One region of the Exiguobacterium sp. s102 genome, then DNA from elsewhere that is predicted to be linked to it. Evidence: riboswitches for the same ligand, from Rfam matches in the RefSeq annotation. Region 1 holds a riboswitch; the other holds the start of a gene.
The links. A riboswitch is a leader RNA that binds a small molecule or an ion and turns the genes downstream of it on or off. The one in region 1 is predicted to bind S-adenosylmethionine.

Region 1 (12,550 bases):
GCTAACAAAAAAATGAAGCTTTCGATCAAAGCAACTCAGGAAGCTCCAAAACGCGAAGCACGCGCTAAAGGCCCACGCAAAAACGCTGGACGCCGCGATGCAGGTCCTGCTTTCAAACAAGAAGAAGCTCCTGGCTTCAACGTGTTAAAAGGCAAATTGGAAGAATGGATTGAAAAATCAAACTTCCAAAAATAAGAATCTTTAAGAGAATCGACATCGGTCGGTTCTCTTTTTTTTTACGTTATAAGCATTAAAATAGATGCGAAAGGGGAATGTGTGGATAATGTAAGATGTTCATTACTTATCGAGGGGGCAACACACAATGGAAAACTTTCAATATCGCAATCCAACGAAATTAATTTTTGGTGACGGTCAAGTCAGCCAAATCAAAGAAGAACTTAAAACACTAAATGCTAAGAAAGTCATGCTCGTCTTTGGTGGCGGAAGTATTAAACGCAACGGCGTCTATGACGACGTTACACGCGAACTGAACGAAGCAGGAATCGAATACGTCGAATGTGATGGCGTTGAACCAAACCCACGCATCGAAACAGCAGAGCGCGGCATTAAGATCGCACGTGAAGCAGGTGTTGATGCATTGCTCGCACTAGGTGGCGGTTCTGTCATCGACTGTACAAAACTGATCGCAGCAGGTATTCCGTATGAAGGTGAAGCATGGGATCTCGTCATCGGGAAAGCGACTCCGGAAACAGTCATTCCATTCGGTACCGTCTTGACACTTGCAGCAACCGGTTCAGAAATGAACTCTGGTTCTGTCATCACGAACTGGAAAACGCAAGAGAAATACGGTTGGGGTAGCCCGCTTACATTCCCGACGTTCTCAATCCTTGATCCAAAATACACGGTCAGTGTTCCAAAAGACCAAACGATTTACGGGATTGTCGACATGATGAGTCACTGTCTTGAGCAGTACTTCCACACAGCACACGCACCTGTCCAAGAACGGATGACAGAAGGCGTCATGAAAGCTGTCATCGAAGCAGCACCAAAACTCGTCAACGATCTTGAAAACATTGAACTTCGCGGAACGATTCTCTTCGCAGGTACGATGGCACTTAACGGCGTACTTCAAATGGGAGCACGCGGTGACTGGGCTTCACATAATATCGAGCATGCCGTCTCAGCGGTTCATGACATCCCACACGCAGGTGGTCTTGCAATCCTCTTCCCGAACTGGATGCGCCACGTGTTAGACGAGTCAAACGCACATCGTTTCGTCACACTCGGTGAAAACGTCTTTAACGTCGACACAGAAGGTAAATCAGAAATCGAAGCAGCTCATGCGACGATCGATGCAATCAGTGCATTCTGGACATCACTCGGTGCACCAAACCGTCTCGCGGACTACGACATTAAAGAAGATACAGTCGATTCAATCGTCAAGTCAGCAATGACACGCGGTGATTTCGGTAACTTCAAATCACTTGGTAATGAAGATGTTCGTGAAATCGTAACGGCAGCGTTATAAGTTTCTCTAACATTTGCTAATCTTTTCACAAAAGACTTGAACGACCTTCCTTCTTGCGTTTTAATGAGAAGGAAGGTCGCATTTGTTTGCGAATGAATAAGGAGGACGATGGAATGACAACGGTACGTTTTGATTATTCGAAAGCATTACAATTCGTAGGGCAACATGAAGTAGATTACATGGCAGACACGGTTAAGACATTACATGGAGCGATTCATAATGGCACAGGTGCCGGCAGCGACTTCCTCGGATGGGTCGACTTACCGACGAACTATGACAAAGCGGAGTTCGCTCGCATTCAAGAATCAGCTGAAAAAATCAAATCAGATTCAGACGTCTTGCTCGTCGTCGGAATCGGTGGATCTTACCTCGGAGCGCGTGCCGCAATCGAGATGTTAGGTCATTCCTTCCACAACCTGTTATCAAAAGACGAGCGGAAGGCGCCACAAATCATTTATGCGGGTCATAACATTTCATCGACGTATCTGCACGATTTATTTGAAGTGCTTGAAGGAAAAGACGTCTCGGTCAACATCATCTCTAAATCAGGGACGACGACGGAGCCGGCAATTTCATTCCGATTGTTGAAATCGTTCATGGAAGAGAAATACGGTCAGGCTGAAGCGAAAAACCGAATTTATGCAACGACGGACAAAGCACGTGGGGCGTTAAAAACACTTGCTGACTCAGAAGGATACCAGACGTTCGTCATTCCGGATGATGTCGGTGGACGTTTCTCTGTCTTGACACCGGTCGGTCTTTTGCCAATCGCTGCTGCTGGTATTTCAATCGAAGAATTGATGGCTGGCGCGCGTGACGCACAAGAGAAATTTGCGAACGAAAACCTGGCTGAAAATGAAGCATATCAATATGCTGTCGTCCGAAATGCATTATATGCAAAAGGAAAAACGATCGAGCTTCTCGTTAACTACGAACCAGCGTTACATTATGTATCAGAATGGTGGAAACAGTTGTACGGAGAATCAGAAGGAAAAGACTTCAAAGGGATCTTCCCGGCAGCGGTCGACTTCTCGACAGATTTACACTCGATGGGTCAATACGTGCAAGAGGGGCGTCGTGATTTGTTTGAGACGGTCATTAAAGTCGGTCAAGCGCGTCATGAATTGACGATTGAAAAAGATGCACAAGATCTTGACGGCTTGAACTTCCTCGAAGGGAAATCAATCCAATTCGTCAACGATAAAGCGGCAGAAGGGACGTTACTTGCTCATACAGATGGTCAAGTTCCGAACTTAACAGTCGAATTACCAGAGATGACGCCGTACCATCTCGGATTCTTGTTCTACTTCTTCGAAAAAGCTTGCGCGATGAGCGGTTATCTTCTTGGAGTTAACCCATTCGACCAACCGGGTGTTGAGGCATATAAGAAAAATATGTTCGCACTTCTCGGAAAACCTGGTTTTGAAGCAGAAAAAGCAGAGCTCGAAGCACGCTTGAAATAAGTTGGAAAGGCATCTCCTGGATGACAGGGGATGCCTTTTTTTGTCATTCTCCTCGATTCCTACGCACTTTCACTTTTAGAATGCTTTCGAAACAGGTAAAGTGAAGGTAGAAGAAGAAATGAGGTGCACGTACGTGATTAGATTTTTAGATTACTATCAAAATCAAGTTGAGTTGAGTTTCGATGATCATCCTTTCTCGACAAAACCTCTCCATGTCTGGGTCATTGCCGTGTACGAGGGGAAATGGCTATTGACGCATCATAAGCAGCGCGGGTACGAGTTTCCTGGGGGAAAAGTCGAACCGGGTGAAACAGCGGAAGAAGCGGCACGCCGGGAAGTGATGGAGGAGACAGGCGGTAGCATCGCAAGCCTCGCCTACATTGGTCAATATCGTGTCGAAGGACGAGGCGATACAATCATTAAGAATATCTACTTCGCCGAAATCGAATCACTCGTTCCGCATCTCGCTGTCGATGAGACAGACGGAGCCTTTTTGTTGGACGACCTCCCGCAGCGTCTTGACGCGAATCGAAAATACAGCTTTATGATGAAGGACCGTGTCCTTCCGGAGACACTTCGTGTACTCGCCGAACGCCGATTGGTTTGAATTGCCGAAGCAAGGTCCCTTCCGGACGTTTCGTATATACTATGAAACATCTGATCACGAACGGGTCGGTGCCTATGTCGTTTTACCGACACGTCCGAATGGGCAAGGGATGCTGTATTTACGTGGCGGGACACGTAATATCGGAATGGTTCGACCGACGCGACTGATGCAGTTTGCTCAAGCCGGATTTTTAGTCATGGCCCCTTTTTACCGAGGGAACTTAGGAGGCACAGGGAAGGAAGATTTTGGTCATCATGATATTCGTGATGCAACAGGGGCATATGATTGGTTAACCCGTCACGCGGAACGCGTCTCGGTGTTTGGCTTCTCTCGTGGTGGGCAGATGGCCTTGTTGTTGGCACATCATCGCCCGGTCGCGCGCACGGTCTCATGGGCAGGGGTGACGAATCTCGTCTGGACATATGAAGAACAGAGAACGATGCAAAAAATGTTACGCCGTTTCACGGGTGGATTGCCAGAGACGCAACAACAAGCGTATCAAATCCGTTCGCCGCTCTACGCCGCTCCACAAGGGCAAGTCTTGCTGATTCACGGACGGTACGATCAAAAGGTTCGCTTACGTCATGCAACGAATTATGCTGCGCGCTATCCGAGTCAGACGCGGCTTCGTATTTACGAGCAGGCCCATCAATTTCCGTTGCACGAAAAATTTGCTGTGACGAAGGAAATCATCGATTGGATGTTGCGCTGATGGAACATAGGATGTAGTCACCTCGAACAGCCGGGGTGACTTTTTTTAGGAAATCAGTAACATTGATATGTTTTAAAAAAGCATTTTTTAAACAAAAAACAATATTTGGTATACTAGAAAATATGAAGTGAACAATAGGGTGGAAGACAAAAGGGGAGAACGGGATGGAAATCTTGCTGGCACGACAACCAATCGTGAATCGATCCGGTGCCATCGATGCATTTGAATTATTATATCGTTCAGTGGAAGCGCCTGCTATTTTTGATGGTGAATTAGCGACGATGGACGTGTTGACGAATACGCTCGTCCATTTAGGTGTCGATCGAGTGGCAGAAGGAAAACGTTTATTCATCAATTTCACCGGTGATTTATTACAAGGTGAGCTGATTGATCACTTAGATCCGGAACGATTTGTCATCGAGGTGCTTGAGACCGTCGTCATCGATTCACATATGCTGTCGGTTTTGAAAAAATGGAAAGAGGCTGGATTTCAATTGGCCTTGGATGATTTCGTGACGGATTTATTACGAAATCATGGTCCAGAGTTGTTTGATTTAATTGATTTAATAAAAATTGATATCGAAGCAATCAACCCACGTGAACAAAGTGCGATTTTACATATCGTTAAACGAAACTATCCGCATATCCGTTTGTTGGCAGAGCGTGTCGAAACGCATGAAGATCATCTTCGTAGTTTGAGCATGGGGTACGACTGGTTCCAAGGCTATTTTTATGCAAAACCGATGTTGATGAAAGGGAAGGCTGTTCCGCCACAATTGCCTGTATTGTTAAAGATGTTGAAGTGGCTCGAATCAGATGAGTATTATGACCAAGTCGTCGATGAAATCGAAGGAAATCCATACATTAGTGTGCAAGTCCTCCAGCTCATCAATTCTCCCGGGATTGGTCTTCGAAATACCGTCGAATCCGTTCGTCAAGCGATTTCACTACTCGGGTTTTCACAACTTAAAAGTTGGATTTCGTTAATCGTTTTACGAGAGATGCGACTTGCGAGTCCGTACAAGTGGTCAGACGAGTTGTTGCGTTCTTCACTGCATTGTGCCAAGTTATGCGAGTTATTTGCACTTGAAACAAAGACGTTACGTCCGGAAAGTGCCTACATGATTGGCTTACTCTCGCATATCGATGCATTACTGTCAGTCGATATTGATGAAATCATTGATCAATTACCAATCGAGTCGACGTTGAAAATCGTGTTACAAGGAAAAGATCATCCGTTTCGTGATTGTTTATTGCTCGCGATTAGTGCCGACCGTGGTGAATTTGAACAGTTTGAAAAACTAACCCATCGTTTTGGTATTTCAAAACAGCGTGCCTATGCACTATTAAAAGAGAGTCAAGATTGGTTGACTAAAAAAGAACTTCATTTGCAACCGGATGAAGAAGATTCAATCGTCTGATGGACGTTAAAAGGCACCAGCTCACTGAACATACAGTGTCTGGTGCCTTTTAATTATCTTAATTTAATTAAACACGTGGCCCTGCTGATTTGATTTCAGTAGTTGCACTGTCGAACCGTGTGAAATTTTGTTTGAATTTAGTCGCCAAAGCCCGTGCTTGTTGTTCATACGCATCAGCATCCGACCAAACTTTGACAGGGTTGAGCAAGTCGCTTGGGACACCAGGGACTTCGAGCGGCATGTGTAGCCCGAAAATCGGATGCTCTTCCGTCGGGATATCAGCGAGTGTGCCGTTGACAGCTGCATTGACCATCGTCCGTGTATATGCAAGCTTCATCCGACTTCCCGTCCCATATGCGCCACCCGTCCAGCCTGTATTGACGAGGTAAACCGTGACACCGTGCCGGTCGATGAGCTCACCGAGCATCGTTGCATATTTTTCAGGAATGAGCGGTAAGAAGGGTGAACCGAAGCATGTCGAGAATGTCGCTTCCGGTTCTGTTACGCCACGCTCTGTCCCGGCTAACTTCGATGTATACCCGGATAAGAAGTGATACATCGCTTGCTCCTTCGTCAACTTACTGATTGGCGGCAGGACGCCGTAAGCATCAGCTGTTAAAAAGACAATTGTTTTCGGATGTCCGGCGCGTGATGGTACTGCAATATTATCAATCGCTGTAATCGGATAAGCGGCCCGTGTGTTTTCCGTTTTTGACGTATCATCATAGTCAGGAATTCGTGCATCATCGAGGACGACGTTTTCAAGGACAGTGCCAAACCGAATCGCATCAAAGATTTGTGGTTCTTTTTCACGCGATAGGTTGACCGTTTTTGCGTAACAGCCACCTTCGATATTGAAGACGCCGTCGTTGGACCACCCGTGCTCATCGTCACCAATCAATTGACGACTGTCGTCAGCAGACAGTGTGGTCTTACCAGTACCGGATAATCCGAAGAATAAGGCGACGTCACCCTCATGACCGACGTTAGCCGAGCAATGCATCGATAAGACGTCTCGTTGAGGTAAAAGGTAGTTCATGACAGAGAAAATCGATTTTTTGATTTCGCCCGCATATTCTGTTCCACCGATTAAGACAATCCGATGTTCGAATGACATGGCGATGAACGTTTCGGAATTCGTTCCATCGACTTTCGGATCTGCTTTGAAGTGAGGCGCATAAATAACCGTGAAAGGCTCAAAAGCAGCTTCTGTCGGATATTCACGCAAAAATAGTTGTTTTGCAAACAAATTATGCCAAGCATATTGTGTCACGATCCGAACCGGAAGGGTAAAATGAGTGTCTGCACCAGCAGCAGCTTCTGTGTAGTAGAGCTGATCTGCTTCATTCATGTAGCGAAGAACTTTTTGTAAAAGTTGCTCGAAGTTGTCTGCTTCCATCGGTTGATTGACATGGCCCCAATCGATATGTGACTCGCATGACTGATCGCGAACAATGAACTTGTCTTTAGGTGAACGACCTGTAAATTTCCCCGTTTCTACAGACAGAGCGCCATTTTCAGCAAGAACCCCTTCTTCGTTACGAATTGCATGTTCGACTAGCTCAGCAACAGATAGTTGTTTGAACACATGCTCCTTCTTGAGTAGCTCTTCGATATTCAGGACCGTCATCGGCATCCTGACCCCACCTTTCCCCTACGTTGGTTTAGCTCTGACATTTAGTATGACACATTTATTATATATGACATACTAAAGGATGAGCAATCCTTTTTTAGCGCTGATTTCTATTTATTTGGAAACGCTTTCAGCATTAACAGTTTAACATCTCTTCGGGAAAGTTTCGACTAGAAATTAAAACGTAGCTTGACAGAGTGGTCACAACTTTATATCATGTAATTCGTAACGGATACTCTTATTCTGAGCAGGTGGAGGGAACAAGGCCCGAAGAAACCCGGCAACCGTCCTACATTAAGAATTCTATTAATGAAGGAAAAGGTGCTCTCCTGAAGCGAAGTAAACACTTCGAACGATAAGAGGGTAAAGGAAGAACGCACAACCTTTCCCTGACCATTTTTTGGACATGGAGAGGTTTTTTTTCATTTTACCGTCCCACTCAACTAGGGGAAATGAGTACACCGTCAAATTCTTTTTTGGGAGGGTCAAACATGACAAACCTTAATCGCCGACTATTTACGTCGGAGTCAGTTACTGAAGGTCACCCGGATAAAATCTGTGACCAAATCTCGGATTCTATCTTAGATGCAATCCTCGCAGCCGATCCGAATGCTCGTGTCGCTGCTGAAACATCTGTCACGACAGGACTTGTCCTCGTCGCAGGTGAAATCACGACATCGACTTATGTCGATATCCCGAAAGTCGTTCGCGAAACAATTCGTGAGATTGGCTATACACGCGCTAAATATGGTTTCGATGCAGACACTTGTGCTGTATTGACTTCAATCGATGAGCAATCAGCAGATATCGCTCTCGGTGTTGACCAAGCGCTTGAAGCACGCGAAGGTAACATGTCAGATGAAGAAATCGATGCAATCGGTGCAGGGGACCAAGGTCTCATGTTCGGTTATGCAACGAAAGAAACGCCTGAATTGATGCCACTTCCGATCTCACTTTCACACAAACTTGCTCGTCGTCTCGCAGAAGTCCGTAAAACTGGACAACTTGACTACCTCCGTCCGGATGGTAAGACGCAAGTAACTGTAGAATACAATGAGAACAACGAACCGGTTCGTGTCGATACAATCGTCATCTCAACACAACATGCAGAAGAAGTGACGCTTGAGCAAATCCAAGCAGACCTGAAAGAGCATGTCATCGCACCTGTGATTCCATCAGAATACATCGATGCGGAAACAAAGTTCTTCATTAACCCGACAGGTCGCTTCGTCATCGGTGGACCACAAGGTGATGCAGGATTAACTGGACGTAAAATCATCGTTGATACGTATGGTGGCTATGCACGTCATGGCGGCGGCGCATTCTCTGGTAAAGATCCAACAAAAGTTGACCGTTCTGCAGCATATGCAGCACGTTACGTCGCGAAAAACCTCGTAGCTTCTGGTCTTGCAGATAAAGCAGAAGTTCAACTTGCGTATGCGATTGGTGTCGCGCACCCAGTATCGATTGCAGTTGATACGTTTGGAACAGGTAAACTTCCAGAAGCACAACTCGTCGAACTCGTTGCCGAAAATTTCGATCTTCGCCCAGCAGGGATCATCAAGATGCTTGATCTTCGCCGTCCGATTTATCGTCAGACAGCAGCTTATGGTCATTTCGGTCGTACAGATATCGAATTACCATGGGAGCAAACTGATAAAGCAGCAATTCTTGAAGAACAAGCGAAACGATTCGCTTAATTTTCAGTTCAGAAGCAGACTCGCACGAGTTTGTTTCTGAACTTTTTTTGTTTGTCTCGAATTTTGGAGGGAAACGAATGATTTTTCTAGAACAGGGTAAAAGAACATGTACCGGTAAACGGAAAAAAGGGGGAGTCCGATATGGAGATACGCGAAGCAATTCCTACTGATGCGGCACGCATTCATGATATTGCCATCACCTCTTGGATGGATACGTATGAAGAGATTTACTCGGAAAGCTCGAAAGCCCATTTCGTACAAGAGGCGTATCCGCAAGAAGAAGTCGTTCGAGCAATTCGGACGGCGGAGGAAGCGCGGGGAGAATATTTCAATGTCGCCATTATCGAGGAAGAAATCGTCGGTTTCATCCATGCAATCGATGTTGACGGCACGTGGGAAATCGTTCGCTTGTACGTACTACCGAAATATCAACAAAATGGGATTGGGCGAAAGTTGATTCGTGAACTTGAACACCAAGGTGCTTCCCCAATTGAAGTCTACGTTGAATCAAGAAATTATAAAGCGCGCCAGTTTCTAGTCTCTTTCGGTTTTAAAGAAGAAAGTGAAACGACTGAAGAAATTTTCGGTCAAGTGGAACCTGTGACACGCTTAAAGCGTATATATGAATGAAAATCCAACTTAAGATGGTTTTGACATCAAGATGTAAACGTTATAATACAGAGATACTTGTATGAAGAGGTGAGTTTGTGGAAGATCAAGCAACAGGAATTATCGTACTTGTCTATCCCCTTCAACTGCGAGCGACGCCGAGCGATGCGTTAATTCGAGTCCTTGAAAAGGATTATGAAGTGTTACGTGTAGATGCTCCGCGCCGGATATCGCTTGAGGAACATCAACAACTGCTGAAGGATGCTTTACGAGAAGCCGGAAAACGAAAGTTACCGATTCATATCATCGCCTGCAGCATGGGCGCACTCGTCGTCAACCGGCTACTGCAGGAATATGAATTGCCGATTGCGAGTTTGTCGTATATTTCGCCGTTATTTGATTGGCATAATTCAAAACAACTCGGTGGCGTCAAACAAGTATTTGCAAGTGCATTCGATCGTTTTCGACCGGATGCGCCACTCGGGATGTTGCCGTTTGGTCAAAATAGTGAAGATACGGCACGTCTCGGTGAGTTGACATATGCACAGTACCGGGAGATTGAAGAAGAAATCGTCTTACATGATGAAGAGCGGAAGAAACTACCGCGAGTCAACCTCGCTTGTTTTTATGCACCGGACGATCAATTCGCGGACGTAAAATATACGTTAGAGATTTGCCGGAAAATGGGTGGCGATCAAATCTATCTTCAACGGCTCCATGGATTTCCGCATTTCAGCTTTGAACGTCTCAATACGCGGTTCGCTGAAAAATTATTGCTTTTTTTGAAGATGGTTGAGGAATGACAAAAAAGACGCTGTCGTGCTGACAGCGTCTTTTGCTATTAATCGAGTGTTTGCTTTTTTAATTTTTTTTCGATGGCGATGATGAAAGGTGGATTGTTTTGTTGATTGAGAAAACGATACTGTAAGACGGCGTAGTCTTGCTGCGAAAGACTTTCGACATAATCGAGAACAGCATCCCGTTCACGTCTTCCTTCTACATGTCCATGATAGATGACGAGGACGATTAAACCGCCGGGTACGAGGACGGGTAACAAAGCACCTAGCGCTTCTAACGTATCTTCACCGGTCGTCGTGACGGACTTGTCACTTCCTGGTAAATAACCAAGATTGAAAACGCCCGCTCGAATCGGACGGGCTTCATTAACGAGGCGTGCGCCAACATGAATATGACTTTCGTGGTAAAGATCGACCCACTCTTTGACGTGAGCGGTTTCTAGACGACGTTTCGTTTCTTCAATCGCTTGTTCTTGTACATCGAAGGCGATGACACGACCGTCTGGTCCGACTTGTTCCGCAAGAAACAAGGTATCGTGACCATTTCCGGCAGTCATATCGACGACACAATCTCCTTCGTGGATGACAGATTCTAAGAGTTCTTTGGCATAAGGTAAGACGCGGGCTAGTGACATGGGTTCAGACTCCTGTTCAAGTAAGATTATTCTTTGTTCGTTCATCACGTATTCTTTTGTTCCTGATTATACCATTATTCCGATAATTCATTCAAAATGAAGTTTCTTGACAGAGCACAGAACAATTTCGTAAAGTGGCAAGGGTGAGAACTATATTGGAGGACACCTATTATGCCGAAATTACCTCGTGCGGTCTGGATCCTCGTGTTGGCGATGGCGATCAATACGACAGGAGCCTCTTTTTTATGGCCGTTTAATACATTATATATTCATGAATACTTAGGCGAATCCATGACCAAGGCAGGAATGGCCTTGTTCGTCAACTCTGCGCTCGCAATCGTCGGAAATTACATGGGTGGAAAAGCGTTTGATCGTTTAGGTGGGAAGCGGACGCTCATCATCAGTGTCATCGGACTCGTGATTGCTTCGATTGGTCTGCTGTTGTTCCATCAGACATTCATTGGTTATGTGACGATGCTTGGATTGATCGGTTTCGTCGGGGGGATGGTGTTCCCGACGATTTACGCATTAACCGGTCTGATTTGGCCAAAAGGCGGACGACGTGCCTTTAATGCAATCTATGTAGCACAAAACGTTGGAGTTGCGCTCGGTACGGCAGTCAGTGGTCAAATTGCTGCGATTGATATTCAATTTATCTTCATCGCGAACTTATTGCTCTATGTAGTGTTTGCGATTGTTCTGTTCATAGGTTTGAACTGGATTCAGGCGCCGCAGGTTAAACGACAAAAAGAGTTTACGACGGAAGAAGTCCGTGAGCCGTTATCGAAGGAGTCGGTTCGGACGATGCTCTACGTTTCAGTCGGGTATGCGTTGCTTTGGTTCGTTTACGTACAATGGCAAGGAACGTTTGCCGTCCACACGAAATCACTTGGTGTGACGATTTCCGAGTACTCGATTTTATGGACAATCAATGGAGCATTAATCGTCTTCGCACAACCGCTCTTGACGCCGATTTTAAGATGGTTCGGAGATGATTTAAAACGTCAATTATTGACGGGAACGGGCATCTTCTTATTATCCTATCTCATCGTACCGTTTGCTGAAGGTTTTGAAATGTTTCTTGTTGCGATGGTCATTTTAACGGTTGGAGAGATGTTCATCTGGCCAGCTGTCCCTGCGATGGCGGCACGACTTGCACCGATCGGTAAAGAAGGGGAATTCCAAGGGTACGTCAACATTGCGGCTTCCGCTGGACGGATGATTAGTCCGACGGTCGGTGGATTGATTTACGATTTATCTGGAATGAACGCAGTCTTCTTGACGCTAATCGGATTAATTTTACTTGCAGGTATCGTATTTGTTCGAGCAATTCCTAAAATCAATTAAGATATCTTAGACCAACTGTTTCGAAAATGAAATAGTTGGTCTTTTTTTTGCTGGACGGAATAAAAAAAATCAAATAGGGTAATAATTTAAAGAGGTAAAATTTAATTAATTAACCAAATTAAAGAAATTTAATTTTA
Region 2 (12,550 bases), 250 kb from region 1:
TCCCGTTCGACGACCGTTCGTTCGACCGGTTCATCAAACCCACCGTCTCGTTCTTCAATTTCAATTGTCGGTTGTCGCTTTTCACGCCGTAAACAATCAAGCGCAGCATTTCGGGTAATCGTCAACACCCACGAAGAAAACTTTCCTTTCTCCGTATTGAAGTCAACACGTCCATTCCATATCTTCATCCAGACTTCTTGAATAACTTCTTCAGATAATCGATCGTTGTTCGTAAAGCGATGTGCGAATGAAAACAACAGCCTCTCGTATTTATCATATAACGTTTCAAGAGCCTGTTCATCTCCTCCACGCATCTGATGATAAAGCGATTCATCGGATTGAGTATGCATCCTTCTCCCCCTTGTGATTAGTCAGCCTTATCATATAGTATACGCAAGCTGACGCAAAATCGTTTTAGTTTTCTTTCGTTATTTTGATTATTTTTCTCCATCACATCCATATTCCCTGTTCTATCAAAAAATATAGCTGAAAAATCGATTGAATTGACAGAAATACCATGATGGGCATAGCATGAAGGTATCGAGAATACGTGTTGCACCTTAGAATGGAGGAAAACGAATGGATTACGATCAAAAGATGAAAAATCGGGTCAGTCGGATTGAAGGACAACTGCGCGGTATTTTACGGATGATGGAAGAAGGTCAAGATTGTCGTGACGTCATCACTCAGTTATCCGCTGCACGGTCAGCAATGGACCGGACGATTGGTGTCGTCGTTAGCTCAAACTTGATTGAATGTGTCAAAGAGGCTGAAGCCAGTGGTGAGGGACAAACAGAAGACTTAGTTAAGGAAGCTGTCAGTCTTCTTGTCAAAAGCCGTTAATTTAAAGGATGGTCTTCATTTCGGTAAACTTCCGAGCTGAAGACCTTTTTTAATAGAATCGATTGAATTTTCGAGCGGACGTTTTAGATTAAAGTAAAACAGGTACATTTACTGTGGATACTATGATTCATTTTAGATCACGACACAAACGACTCATATCGCTCTCTTCATTAAGATAGCAATGGTAATTTGTCTTTACTTGATTGATTCAAGCAAGACCATACGTAGGAGGAACATATATGACAGTCTCACTTTTTATTGATGTAGCATGTAAAACAGGCGAATCGCCTGTCTATGACGCCAAAACGAAACGCTTTTATTTCGTTGACATTCCAAACAAGCTGTTCTTTTCATATGATTTGACGACTGAGGCCTTGAAGCCGTTCCAGGTACCGAGCGCGATCACTTCAATCGCTTTAACTGATGCCCCTGATTTTCTCCGGGTGACTTCAGAACATGGTTTCGGAACATTCGATCTGAAAGAAGGTCATCTCTCACTCGAAACGAAGTTGACGATGCCCGACTCGGACCGGATGAACGACGGTAAACTCGATCCATCTGCGCAGTATGTAGCCGGTAGCATCAATGAAGAGGACGGGGAAACGGCCAGTCTCTACCGTTTGCGTCACGATGGCTCGATTGATGTCTTGCTCGAAAGCCTCACGAACTCAAATGGTCTCGTCTGGTCAGAGGACGGAACGACGCTGTACCATATCGACACACCGACTAAAAAAGTCTACGCCTTTGACTACGCACCTGATCAGCCCTTGACGAATCGCCGCGTAGCAATCGATTTAGAAGAAGAAGATGGTTTTCCGGACGGCATGACGAAAGACCGGGATGGACATGTCTTCATCGCGCATTATGCCGGTTCTTGCATCACACGTTGGAATCTTGAAACGGGTGAGAAGCTCGCACACATCGAGTTCCCGGTTGCAAATCCGACGTGCCCAATCGCTTATGAAGATCGTCTGCTCGTCACGACAGCGGCAGATGGAGACGATTCTGCGCATGCTGGTGCCGTCTTCGAAGTCACGTATTAATTTTTGTTTACTCCTCGGTCCAGTCGAGGAGTTTTTTTGTAGACGTCTGTACTAAAACAGGTGATACTAAAGTATCGACGATTATTTTAACGAGGGAGTGAAACGCTATGCGGATCTCAACGATTGAACGACTCCATCAATTACAGACGACACCCTCTTTTTTCCCGGTCAACTGTTACCTTTTTGAAGAAGCCGACAGCCTGACCTTGATTGATACCGGGATTTCACTGAACGCCAAAGCAATCCATCGCGTCATCAAGTCCCATCACAAACCGTTACGTTCCATCATCTTGACGCATGCCCACGCTGATCATGTCGGTTCATTCGACTTCTTAGCGAATGCCTTTCCACTCGCCGAAGTGGCAATCAGTTACCGCGACGCAGCGCTTCTTAGCGGTGACGAATCGCTTCGTGAAGGAGAGACGACACCCTTAAAAGGGGGCATCCCGAAAAACATCAAGACACGACCAGACCGTCTGCTTGAAAGCGGCCAACAAGTCGGAAGCCTGAGCGTCATTACGTCTCCCGGGCACACCCCGGGCTCGATTTCCTTATGGCATGAAGGCAGTCGGACGTTGATTGCCGGAGATGCCTTCCAAACACAAGGCGGAATCGCTGTTTCCGGCGATACGCGCTGGCAGTTCCCGTTCCCTGCTCTCGCGACTTGGGATAAAGACGTCGCCTTGAAGTCCGCCCATCAATTGACGGAACTGACGCCCGACATCCTTGCGACTGGACATGGTCCTCTCGTTCTCGCACCGAGCTATGAAATGCGTGAAGCTGTCGATCGGTTTGAACAATTGTTAAAACGCTGATCCCACAACAATCTACCGAACCCTTTGTCTTGCTTAAAAAGCAGGAAGTGCGGGAGATAAAAGCGTAAGTATAGACAATTCATGCAGCCGATTTAGAGCGCAATCCGTCTTGAATCGCATTAAACCGAAAAAAGCAATCGTTCGCGCCCCTGTCGCTTTGAAGACGAGACGAGGAACTGATCGCATCTAGACATAGCGTATTCACTTCTCGCACACGTTTTTCTACACGCTCAAAGGGTCTGACTCAAAAGCGGGAACCACTCTCGATTAAAAGGAATCAGGACTTTTTCCATACGTATCTCAGTCAAACACTCAACTATCTGAAACAATAAACATTTGTACAGATATGGCCGATGATCCCGTCAAAAGTGGGTCATCGGCCATTTACTTAATGGAGGACGGGAACGTTCATCCTCGACCCCTGTGGGAAAAGGTAGCGCGATTCGCGGTGAGGATAACAAAACCGTCCGTCACTCTGATTGATGTTGGAGCGACTCTTGAGTCAGCTCCTTCTTTTTTCATCAGCCCGTTCGAAATCAGCGGGACCTAACTCTTGTCATGACCCTCGATCAGAATGTTCCTCAAAACCACGGCACTTTTTCTAGCGTGTCACTTTCTTGTATTTTCCTAAGATGAGACCCTTCACTATTTCACCGACTCGTTTGGTACAGACGCGCCTCATAGGGCTGTAAGATCTCACTTGCACTCTCTTCATAGTTCGAGAGAAGTAACTGTTCATTCGGTAAGGCGAATGTCGTTTCGACCTGTTCATCATGGACGTTCAAGACGATTCGCCACGTCACCCCTGCGAATTCCCGTTCATATACGTAAAGATAAGGATCCTGAATCGCCAAATCACGATACACGCCATACACCATGACAGGATGTTCTTTTCGTAATTGAATCAACTCCCGGTAAAACGCGAGAACCGATTGCGGATCCTGTTCAGCTGCCTGCACGTTGATTGTTTTATAGTTCGGATTGACCGTCATCCATGGTGCCCCTGTCGTAAATCCGCCTGCCCGGCTATCATCCCATTGCATCGGTGTCCGCGAATTATCCCGCGCCCGTAGCTGCATCGATGACAAGACAGTGCCACTCGGCTCTCCCGCTGCGACGCGCTCCTCGTAACGATTACGGAAGGCGACGTCTTGGTACAGAGAAGCATCCGAGAAACGAATACCCGTCATCCCGATTTCTTCTCCTTGATAGACATACGGGATACCCGGTAACGTGTGTAGCATCAAGCCGAGTAACTTGGCGCTCTCGACACGATAGCACTCGCTACCGAAGCGCGTGACTTGTCTTGTATGATCGTGATTATTCAAAAATTGTGAAGCGACGCCTTTCGGGTACAGCGCATCATACCACCGTTTTTGAATCTGTTTATACCGCAGCAGGTCCATTTCTTCCATGTCATCGGCGACTTCGAAATGAAACAACGTCTGTAACTCCTGACGTTCTTCGCTGACATATAACAGCCCATCTTCGGGACCGACAAACGGAATCTCCCCGACCGTAAACAATTCTTTCCCCGCAAGAACTTCCTGATGCATCTCCTGTAAAAATTCATGGACTCCCGGTTGATTGCCTAAGTAGGACAAGTCAAACGGATCCTCCACATCGTCAAACGCCGCTCGTTTTTTAATCAAGTTAATGACATCCATCCGGAAACCATCGATGCCTCGGTCGATCCACCATCGCATCATCGTGTAGACAGATTGACGGACGGCAGGCTGTTCCCAGTTCAAATCAGGTTGTTCTGAAGCAAACGAATGAAAATAGTACTGTTGCCGTCCTTCATCCCACGTCCATGGACTCGGCGCAAAATACGACCGCCAATTGTTTGGTGGTGTTCCTTTTTCCCCGTCATGCCAAATGTACCAATCTGACTTATCATTCGTTTGATCACGGCGCGACTCCTCAAACCAGTGATGTTGATTACTTGTATGATTGACGACAAGATCGAGAATGATTTTTAAGCCGCGCGCATGCGCCGATTCAATCAGCTGGTCCAAATCTGCCATCGTGCCGGCTTTCTCCATGATGCCGTAATAGTCAGCGATGTCGTAACCGTTGTCGATATCAGGTGATGTATAACAGGGGTTAAGCCAAATGACATCCACCCCGAGTGAGGCGATGTAGTCAAGCTTTTCAATCACGCCCCGCAAGTCCCCCATCCCGTCTCCATTCGAGTCGTTAAAACTCCGCCAGTACACTTGATAAACGACGGCTTCTTTCCACCAGGTCCGATTCATCTTTTCCATCTCCCGTCTAGTAGTCGATCGATTACTTGTCTAGTGTATCAAGAACGTCGTCTGAAATTGGAATGTTCTTCTAATTTTTAAGGGATTTTAAAAAACCTCTTTCATTTTGACTGAAAATTCGCTATTCTTGACGACAATACCCGAAGGAGGAACAGAGATGAAACATTTCGCCCCATCGATCGCCATCGATCGCTTGCCCGATCCCGTCTTCGCAGAACTTGCCCAACGGATCGGTTCCGTCAAAGCCGCAGGACACGACGTCATCACGCTTGGTCAAGGAACACCGGACCAAACGACACCCGTACATATTCTCGATGCTTTAAAACAAGCCATCGATGATGCAAGCAATCTCCAATACCCGCCGTTTCGCGGACATGATTTCTTAAAACAGGCCGTCGCTAATTTTTATGAATCAGAATTTGGCGTGTCGGTTGATCCGGCGACAGAAGTCGCGATTTTACTCGGAAGCAAGGCCGGCATCGTCGCCCTTCCGCAGACGATCGTCAATCCCGGTGAAGGGGTCATCGTCCCGGATCCAGGTTACCCGGATTACTTATCGGGCGCAGCACTTGCCGGTGCGTATCCGATCACGCTTCCGCTTCTCGCTGAAAATAGCTTTTTGCCTGACTATGATCTCCTCGATTCGCTTGACGTCGAACGAGCCCGGATGTTGTTCCTCAACTATCCGAGTAATCCGACCGGTGCGACAGCGACGGCAGCGGCTTTTGAACAGACGGTCGCGTTCGCTGATGCACATGACATTTGCGTCGTCCATGACTTAGCGTACGGCGGGATCAGTTTCGATGGTCCGACGCGGAGTTTCCTCCAGACGGAAGGCGCTAAGCATGTCGGGATTGAGTTGTTTTCACTCTCTAAACGGTTCAACATGTCCGGCTTCCGGATTGCCTTTGCAATCGGTAATCCGTCCGTCATCGCGAGCATCGAAACATACCAGGAACACCTTTACGTCAGTGCCTTCACACCGATCCAGCATGCAGCGACGGTCGCACTTTCAAGCGACCAGACATGTGTCCGTGAACTGAGCGCCTTGTATGAGACGCGACGCGATGCGTTGTTCGGTGCATTAAACGAAATCGGCTGGGCAGGACCGGTTCCGGGTGGTTCGTTCTTCGTCTGGCTCCCTGTTCCGTCCGGCTTCACGTCACAAAGCTTCACCGATCACCTGCTCGACGAAGCGCACGTCGCCGTGACACCGGGTCATTTCTTTGGTACATACGGTGAAGGTTACGTCCGGATCAGTCTGATTGCCGATGTCGACCGACTCGTCGAGGCTGTCAAACGAATCGGGACCCTTCAGCTCTTCCAAACCGCCGTTGCCGAATAATTCTGAAAAAACGTTTGACAGATGGGAATCATTTCCGTTAAAGTAAATCCCAACAGCATAGCTACTTATCGAGAGCGACCGAGGGATTAGGCCCAACGACGTCCGGCAACCACCAGTAATGGAACGGTGCCACATCCTACAGAACTTCTTTTGTTCTGAGAGATAAGTTACGAAATTCTACAATTCGTCGCTTTTTTCTGGTTGCTCTCTAACTGGAAAAAAGCGATTTTTTTGTATAGGGAGGGAAACATCATGATTGAGTTCGCACACATCACAAAACAATTTGTCCGTGACCGTACACCGATTTTTGCATTAAACGATGTCAACTTAACGATTGAACAAGGGGAAATTTTCGGCATCATCGGTGAATCCGGCGCCGGAAAAAGTACACTCTTACGGTTGATTAACGGACTCGAGACACCGACGAGCGGTACGGTCATAGTAGACGGAGCCAATCTATCACGTGTCTCCAAAACGTCTCTCCGCAAACTCCGTCTCCGGGTCGGTATGATCTTTCAACACTTTCAACTGATTCAGTCCCGCACCGTTGCCGACAATATCGCGTTCGCCTTAAAGGCTGCCGGTGTCAAACGGCGTGAGTTCCCGAAACGGATTCAAGAATTAACGGCACTCGTCGGACTCGAAGGATTCGAGACGAACTACCCGAGCCAACTCAGTGGTGGACAAAAACAACGCGTCGGCATCGCACGAGCGCTCGCCAACAATCCAAACGTCTTACTCTGTGACGAAGCGACATCAGCGCTCGATCCCGTGACGACGCTCCAGATTCTCGATTTACTGAAAGATTTGAACGCCCGGCTCGGTTTGACGATCATCCTCATCACCCACGAAATCGACGTCGTCAAACAAATTTGTCACCGCGTCGCCGTCATGGCGCACGGTGAAGTCGTCGAAGTCGCTTCGACTTACGCCATATTTAGTCAAGCCGAACATCCGGTCACAAAACATTACGTCGATACGGCACTCCAAATCGAGTTGCCGGAACGGATTTTACGGACGACACCCGGCAAAGTCATTCGACTTCAGTTCACGGGTGAAAAAACAGGTGAGAGTACCTTATCTGAAGCCATCAAACAATTCGATATCGCAGTCAGCATCCTGCATGGGAAGGTCGACTACATTCAGGACGTCGCGTTTGGCGTCTTAATCGTCAGTTTGACGGGACCGACACTGCACGTGAATCGTGCCTTAACCTGGCTCGAGGGACAGTTGCACGCAATCGAGGTGATTCAAGATGTCGCTTGACCGGTTTACGACAATGCTTCCCGACTTAACGAAAGCACTCGGAGAGACGGCCTTCATGGTCGGCATTTCACTCGCCTTCGCCATCATCATCGGAATTCCACTCGGGATTTTATTATTCATCACCGACCGCGGACTCTTTTTCCAAAACGTTTTCATTCGAACGACGTTGGACTTCGCCATCAACATCGTCCGCTCGTTACCATTCATCATCCTACTCGTTGCTTTGATTCCATTGACGCAACTCATCACGAAGACGACGATCGGTCCCGCTGCCGCCTCGGTCAGCTTGAGCGTCGCCGCGATTCCGTTTCTCGCCCGACTCGTCGAAACCTCACTCCGTGAGATTCCACCCGGCTTGATTGAAGCAGCAGAAGCGTGCGGGGCGAAACCGCTTCGCATCATTATCAGTGTTCTCCTTCCGGAAGCATTGCCCGGAATCATTCAAGGCTTGACGTTGACCTTGATCAGTCTGATCGGATTCTCAGCGATGGCAGGGATTGTCGGTGGCGGCGGAATTGGTGACCTCGCGATCCGGTTCGGTTATTACCGGTACGATAACGTCGTCATGATCATGACGATCGTCGTGCTTGTCGTCATCATTCAAGTCATTCAGGCACTCGGCAACCGGTTCGCACGTGTCGCCGATAAACGATAACTTACAAATAGAGAACGCAAGGGAGAGATTACGATGAAAAAACGCTATGCCTTTTTAGCAACAGGATTATTAGGAGCAAGCATCTTAGCCGGATGCGGTGACAGCAGTGCAAATGAAGAAACGAAGTCCATCAAAATCGGGGCGACGAGTGGTCCGTATAGCGATATGGTCAAAGAAGCGATTCAACCGGGACTCGAAAAGAAAGGCTACAAAGTCGAAATCGTCGAATTCAGTGATTACATTCAACCGAACCTTGCCCTCGGGAGCGGTGATATCGATGCCAACCTGTTCCAGCACTCGATTTATTTAAAAACGTTTGCGAAAGAAAAAAATCTCGATCTCACAGGGTTGATCACTGTCCCAACCGCACCGATGGGATTATACAGCAAGTCCTATAAAACGTTGGACGATGTCAAAGAAGGTGCTGAAGTCGCGACACCGAACGATCCGACGAACCAGGCACGTGCTTTGAACCTGTTAGCGGATCAAGGTTGGATTGAACTAAAAGCAGATACCGATCCATTGACCGTCTCAGAAAAGGACATCATCAAAAATCCAAAGAAACTCGTCATCAAACCGCTTGAAGCCGCTCAGCTCCCACGCGCTGTCGAAAGTGTTGATATTTCAGCTGTTCCCGGAAATTTCGCACTTGCTGCGAAGTTCGACTTACTCGATGCACTCGCACTCGAGACGATGAACGAGCAGTACCGCAACTTAGTCGCTGTTAAGACAAGTGACGAAGACAAACAACTGGCCAAAGACTTAACCGCTGTCGTCAAATCGGATGATTTTAATGAAGTGATCGAAAAATCATTCAAAGGATTCAGCAAACCAGACTGGGCGAATTGAGCAGGAGTGTCTGTCTGACTTTTACGCAAACACCTTCGTCTTGCCACTTCTTAAAAGGGTAAACGCCATAAAAAACCGGACGGCTCCACCTCCTTTCAATAACAGGGGTGGGCCGTCCGTTTTTTCGATAGTATCTCTGTTACTCGTCGCTCCCCTCTTCCCGAATCGCAGCCTTTCTCAGGTCTTCTTCCATTAGAAAGCCTAAAAAGATTTGCTTCCACGTGACTCCTACGGGAAAAAGCGCAAGGCTTGCTTGCGCCTCGCCCGAGGAAAGCACGAGAAGCAGGAATCTTTTCGCCTCTTAACATTCATTTCCACCGACTGACACCACATATTTTCTGATTCGTAGAATGCGTCGCCCATCCTTCCCAAATCGTCTCCGAGCGGCAAGCCTTCGCGCCGCTTCGTTTCACTGCAGGGTTGCGCTTGCTTGCTCTTTCGCTCGAAAGCGATTCGTGTCAGGAAACGCGACGCATCACAGGATTTCTAGTATCTCCTTCTATATAGAAAAGCTAAAAAAGATTCACTTCATCGTGACTCCTACGGGAAAAAGCGCAAGGCTCGCTTGCGCTGTCAGAGGCAGGCGAGACCCTGCATCTTGACCTGTAAGGGAAAGAGGCAACGGCTTGCGCCTCGCCCGAGGAAAGCACGGGAAGTAAGAATCTTTCGTACCACTTATATCAACCACCTACGTTTTTTGATTCGTAAGATATCACGTTTCCCGGGACTCAAGACAAACCAAAAAGCCTAGGTTCCCATTGACGAGAACCTAGGCTTTACTTTAGTTCGTGCTATTTTCACGGTGTTCTAAAGTTAATCGTAAAGTACGGTGCATCTTTTCTAAACGCCACTCCAACATCCGCTTGTTTGAAGCCGCTTTGCATGATGTTCTCACGATGCCCTTTTGAGTTCATCAATCCCCAGTGAGCAGCGAAGACATTTGGATACCCCATCGATAAGTTTTCACCCGCCATCGAGAAGCGAATGCCTTCTGCCTTCATCCGGGCGAACGGGTCACGGCCTTCAGGATCCGTATGCGAGAAAAAGTTATTCTCCGCCATGTTTTCACTGTGTCCGCGCGTGACCGGTTTTAATGCTGTATACGGCGACAATGCAGGTTTCTTGTATTCGGCACGTTCCCAGTTCATCAGGCGTAACATCAATTTCTCATCCGTCGTCCGTAATGCTTTTGAAGCAGCACCATAGAACCCTTCTTTTTTCGCTTCGACGTCCTTCGGAATCGCCAGTGTTGCTTTGACGCGATTTTTATCATATTGATCAAAGAAATACGTCACGTAGTTATCGTTCTTTTCATAGACGGCTGCGTGATCAAGGTTCAGCATGTAGTTCGTATTTCCCTTTCGATAGGACTTGACGACCTTCCAGCCTTTTTTCGCAAGCGTCGCTTCCGTATCTTTATTTAACGTCGCGCCTTGCGTCGTCACGCCGTCCCGGAAACGATACTTCCCGTAATCTTTCCCGTCTTTCGTCAGTGCGACAAACTCCTCTGTCGCTGTCCGTCTGACTTCCCACTTGTATCCCGGGTACTCACTTGTATATGCATCAATCAGCTTTCCCCCACTTTTCGGGTACTCCGCCTCCGCTTGTTCGATTGGAACGCTTTCGCAACCAAAGAAAGCAAATGCTATTACCCCGAGGACTAATACTTTTTTCATCCTGCTGGTCCGCCTCCTTCTTTCTTGCATTACCCTTATTTTAAAAGAAATTGAACCGTTCGAACAGTCAGAGTATCCATTCTAAGAAAATCACATGATTCATTCGACTTGTTCACAACACAGACACATTTTAGTAACATCGCCTTTAAAGGTCTGACAACTTAGTCCGAAGCCATTCTCATTTCATTATCGTACAGAAAATGAACTATTTTCCCCTCTTGTTGAAATGTGTGAACATTCTTTTATTTTCATTCTTTGCAAATCTTATTGCCGTTCTTTCATCACCTAGCTAATATTAGGAATCGTAAGGAAAAAAAATACGTGTTTGTCCATATAATATCCATCAAAAGGAGTATGCCATGATTCTTCTCTACTTTATCTATGAATCGATTACGTTTCTCGCGATTCAGCAGTACTTGTTTTCAGGTTGGATGATTCTCGTTGTGTTGACGGTCTCCTTTAGTCTCGCGAACGCACATGACGAAGTTCACTATAGCCAACGTTTCGGATTCGAACTGCTCGTTCCCGGTGTCGGAAACTTATTACGGAAGAACTTTATCGTCGGTCTCGCCACGATTATTACCTTAATCATCATCCACTTCATGTACATGTTTCGGATCCTTCCTCTTGAAACTGCCCTGCTCCTCACCTTTTCAATCAGTAGCCTTTCCTTCCTATCTCTTTTTATCCGAACACACAAAAAAGCGGACCGCTAAGTCCGCTTTTAAGCCTCTTTACTTAATACTTATCTGTTTCTTTCAATTTATACCCATTCGATAATTCTAACCAAACCGTATTTCCTTTTTTCGTTTTCACCTTGATGTAAGGACGGTCTTTAGAAACACGTAGCTCAAGAAGTTCACCTTGCTGATCAGCGTGTGTCTCACTTGCTTTATCCCAGTTTCCTGCAAGTTTACGCTCGATGAAGATATGTTTTCCTTTTTGAACAGCACGCCATTTCCCGATTTCTGCTTTACCATTAACTGCTTTTGCGCTTTCCATCCCCTGAATCGAAATGATTGCCGGATCGTGGTCGCTCGCGCTTCCGTCTGCTTCCATGTAATCCGAGTTGATGTTGACGATGTCAGAAGACGTATACGATTTTAAGTTTTTCGAGATTAGGATGTGATCGAGTACTTGTGCGTTACCATTATAGACATACGAGTAACGTTCTGATTTCGGAAGATCATCGACCGTGTTCCACAAGTTCTTTCCTTTGAGGATGTCGAGTGTTTTCGAGAACTGGAAGTCATTCAAGTCACCAAGAACAACGACATTCGAGTCTTTGACTTCTGTTTCGAGTTCATTGACGAAATCTTGGACGATTGTCGCAATCGCATGACGCTGTACTTCGCTCTTACGTACGACCGGTTGATTTTTACCGAAGTCTGCTCCGTCGCCACCTTTAGAGTTAAAGTGGTTGACGATGACATGGTACGACTCCCCTTTGAAGAGGAATTCCCCGACGAGTGGCTTCCGTGAACTTGCGAAGTTCGGGTCGAGCGGTTGAATCCGTCCCGGGTTACTCGTCAACTTGCCGTTTTCGACCGAAACCGCTTCTGTTGCCGTTCCTTTTTTACCTGGTGCAAGTGAGACGCGCTCCGGGTTATACAAGAAGCCGACACGGATGTTTCCGCCTGGCTGTCCGCCATCTTTTTTATCTTCTGGTGCGATGTCTGTATACGCATACTTAACGCCAGTTTTCGCTTCAATTGCTGCAATCAATGTTTCAAATGATTTGGATGCATCGACGGTTCCACTATCAACTGCACCATCGTTATCTTGCATTTC

Region 2: it holds a riboswitch for S-adenosylmethionine, as region 1 does, so the genes downstream of both, KNQ02_RS00550 (methionine ABC transporter ATP-binding protein) here and metK (methionine adenosyltransferase) in region 1, are expected to answer to the same signal.

What each region holds. Positions count from the first base shown of each region.
Region 1 is NZ_JACSML010000001.1:360,269-372,818, forward strand. Features, by position in the region: gene yugI (S1 domain-containing post-transcriptional regulator GSP13) at 1-195, shown strand, start outside; gene KNQ02_RS01740 (iron-containing alcohol dehydrogenase) at 323-1,489, shown strand; gene KNQ02_RS01745 (glucose-6-phosphate isomerase) at 1,603-2,952, shown strand; gene ytkD (RNA deprotection pyrophosphohydrolase) at 3,086-3,559, shown strand; gene KNQ02_RS01755 (alpha/beta hydrolase family protein) at 3,531-4,271, shown strand; gene KNQ02_RS01760 (EAL and HDOD domain-containing protein) at 4,436-5,692, shown strand; gene pckA (phosphoenolpyruvate carboxykinase (ATP)) at 5,760-7,328, opposite strand; SAM riboswitch class I at 7,561-7,687, shown strand; gene metK (methionine adenosyltransferase) at 7,817-9,025, shown strand; gene KNQ02_RS01775 (GNAT family N-acetyltransferase) at 9,167-9,655, shown strand; gene KNQ02_RS01780 (alpha/beta fold hydrolase) at 9,733-10,437, shown strand; gene mnmM (tRNA 5-(aminomethyl)-2-thiouridylate-methyltransferase MnmM) at 10,476-11,111, opposite strand; gene KNQ02_RS01790 (MDR family MFS transporter) at 11,238-12,413, shown strand.
Region 2 is NZ_JACSML010000001.1:115,195-127,744, reverse strand. Features, by position in the region: gene KNQ02_RS00580 (RNA polymerase sigma factor) at 1-350, opposite strand, end outside; gene KNQ02_RS00575 (metal-sensitive transcriptional regulator) at 580-843, shown strand; gene KNQ02_RS00570 (SMP-30/gluconolactonase/LRE family protein) at 1,083-1,886, shown strand; gene KNQ02_RS00565 (MBL fold metallo-hydrolase) at 1,994-2,701, shown strand; gene KNQ02_RS00560 (alpha-glucosidase) at 3,352-4,959, opposite strand; gene KNQ02_RS00555 (aminotransferase class I/II-fold pyridoxal phosphate-dependent enzyme) at 5,126-6,313, shown strand; SAM riboswitch class I at 6,376-6,482, shown strand; gene KNQ02_RS00550 (methionine ABC transporter ATP-binding protein) at 6,566-7,579, shown strand; gene KNQ02_RS00545 (methionine ABC transporter permease) at 7,569-8,234, shown strand; gene KNQ02_RS00540 (MetQ/NlpA family ABC transporter substrate-binding protein) at 8,268-9,083, shown strand; gene KNQ02_RS00535 (CAP domain-containing protein) at 9,881-10,759, opposite strand; gene KNQ02_RS00530 (hypothetical protein) at 11,119-11,475, shown strand; gene KNQ02_RS00525 (FN3 associated domain-containing protein) at 11,498-12,550, opposite strand, start outside.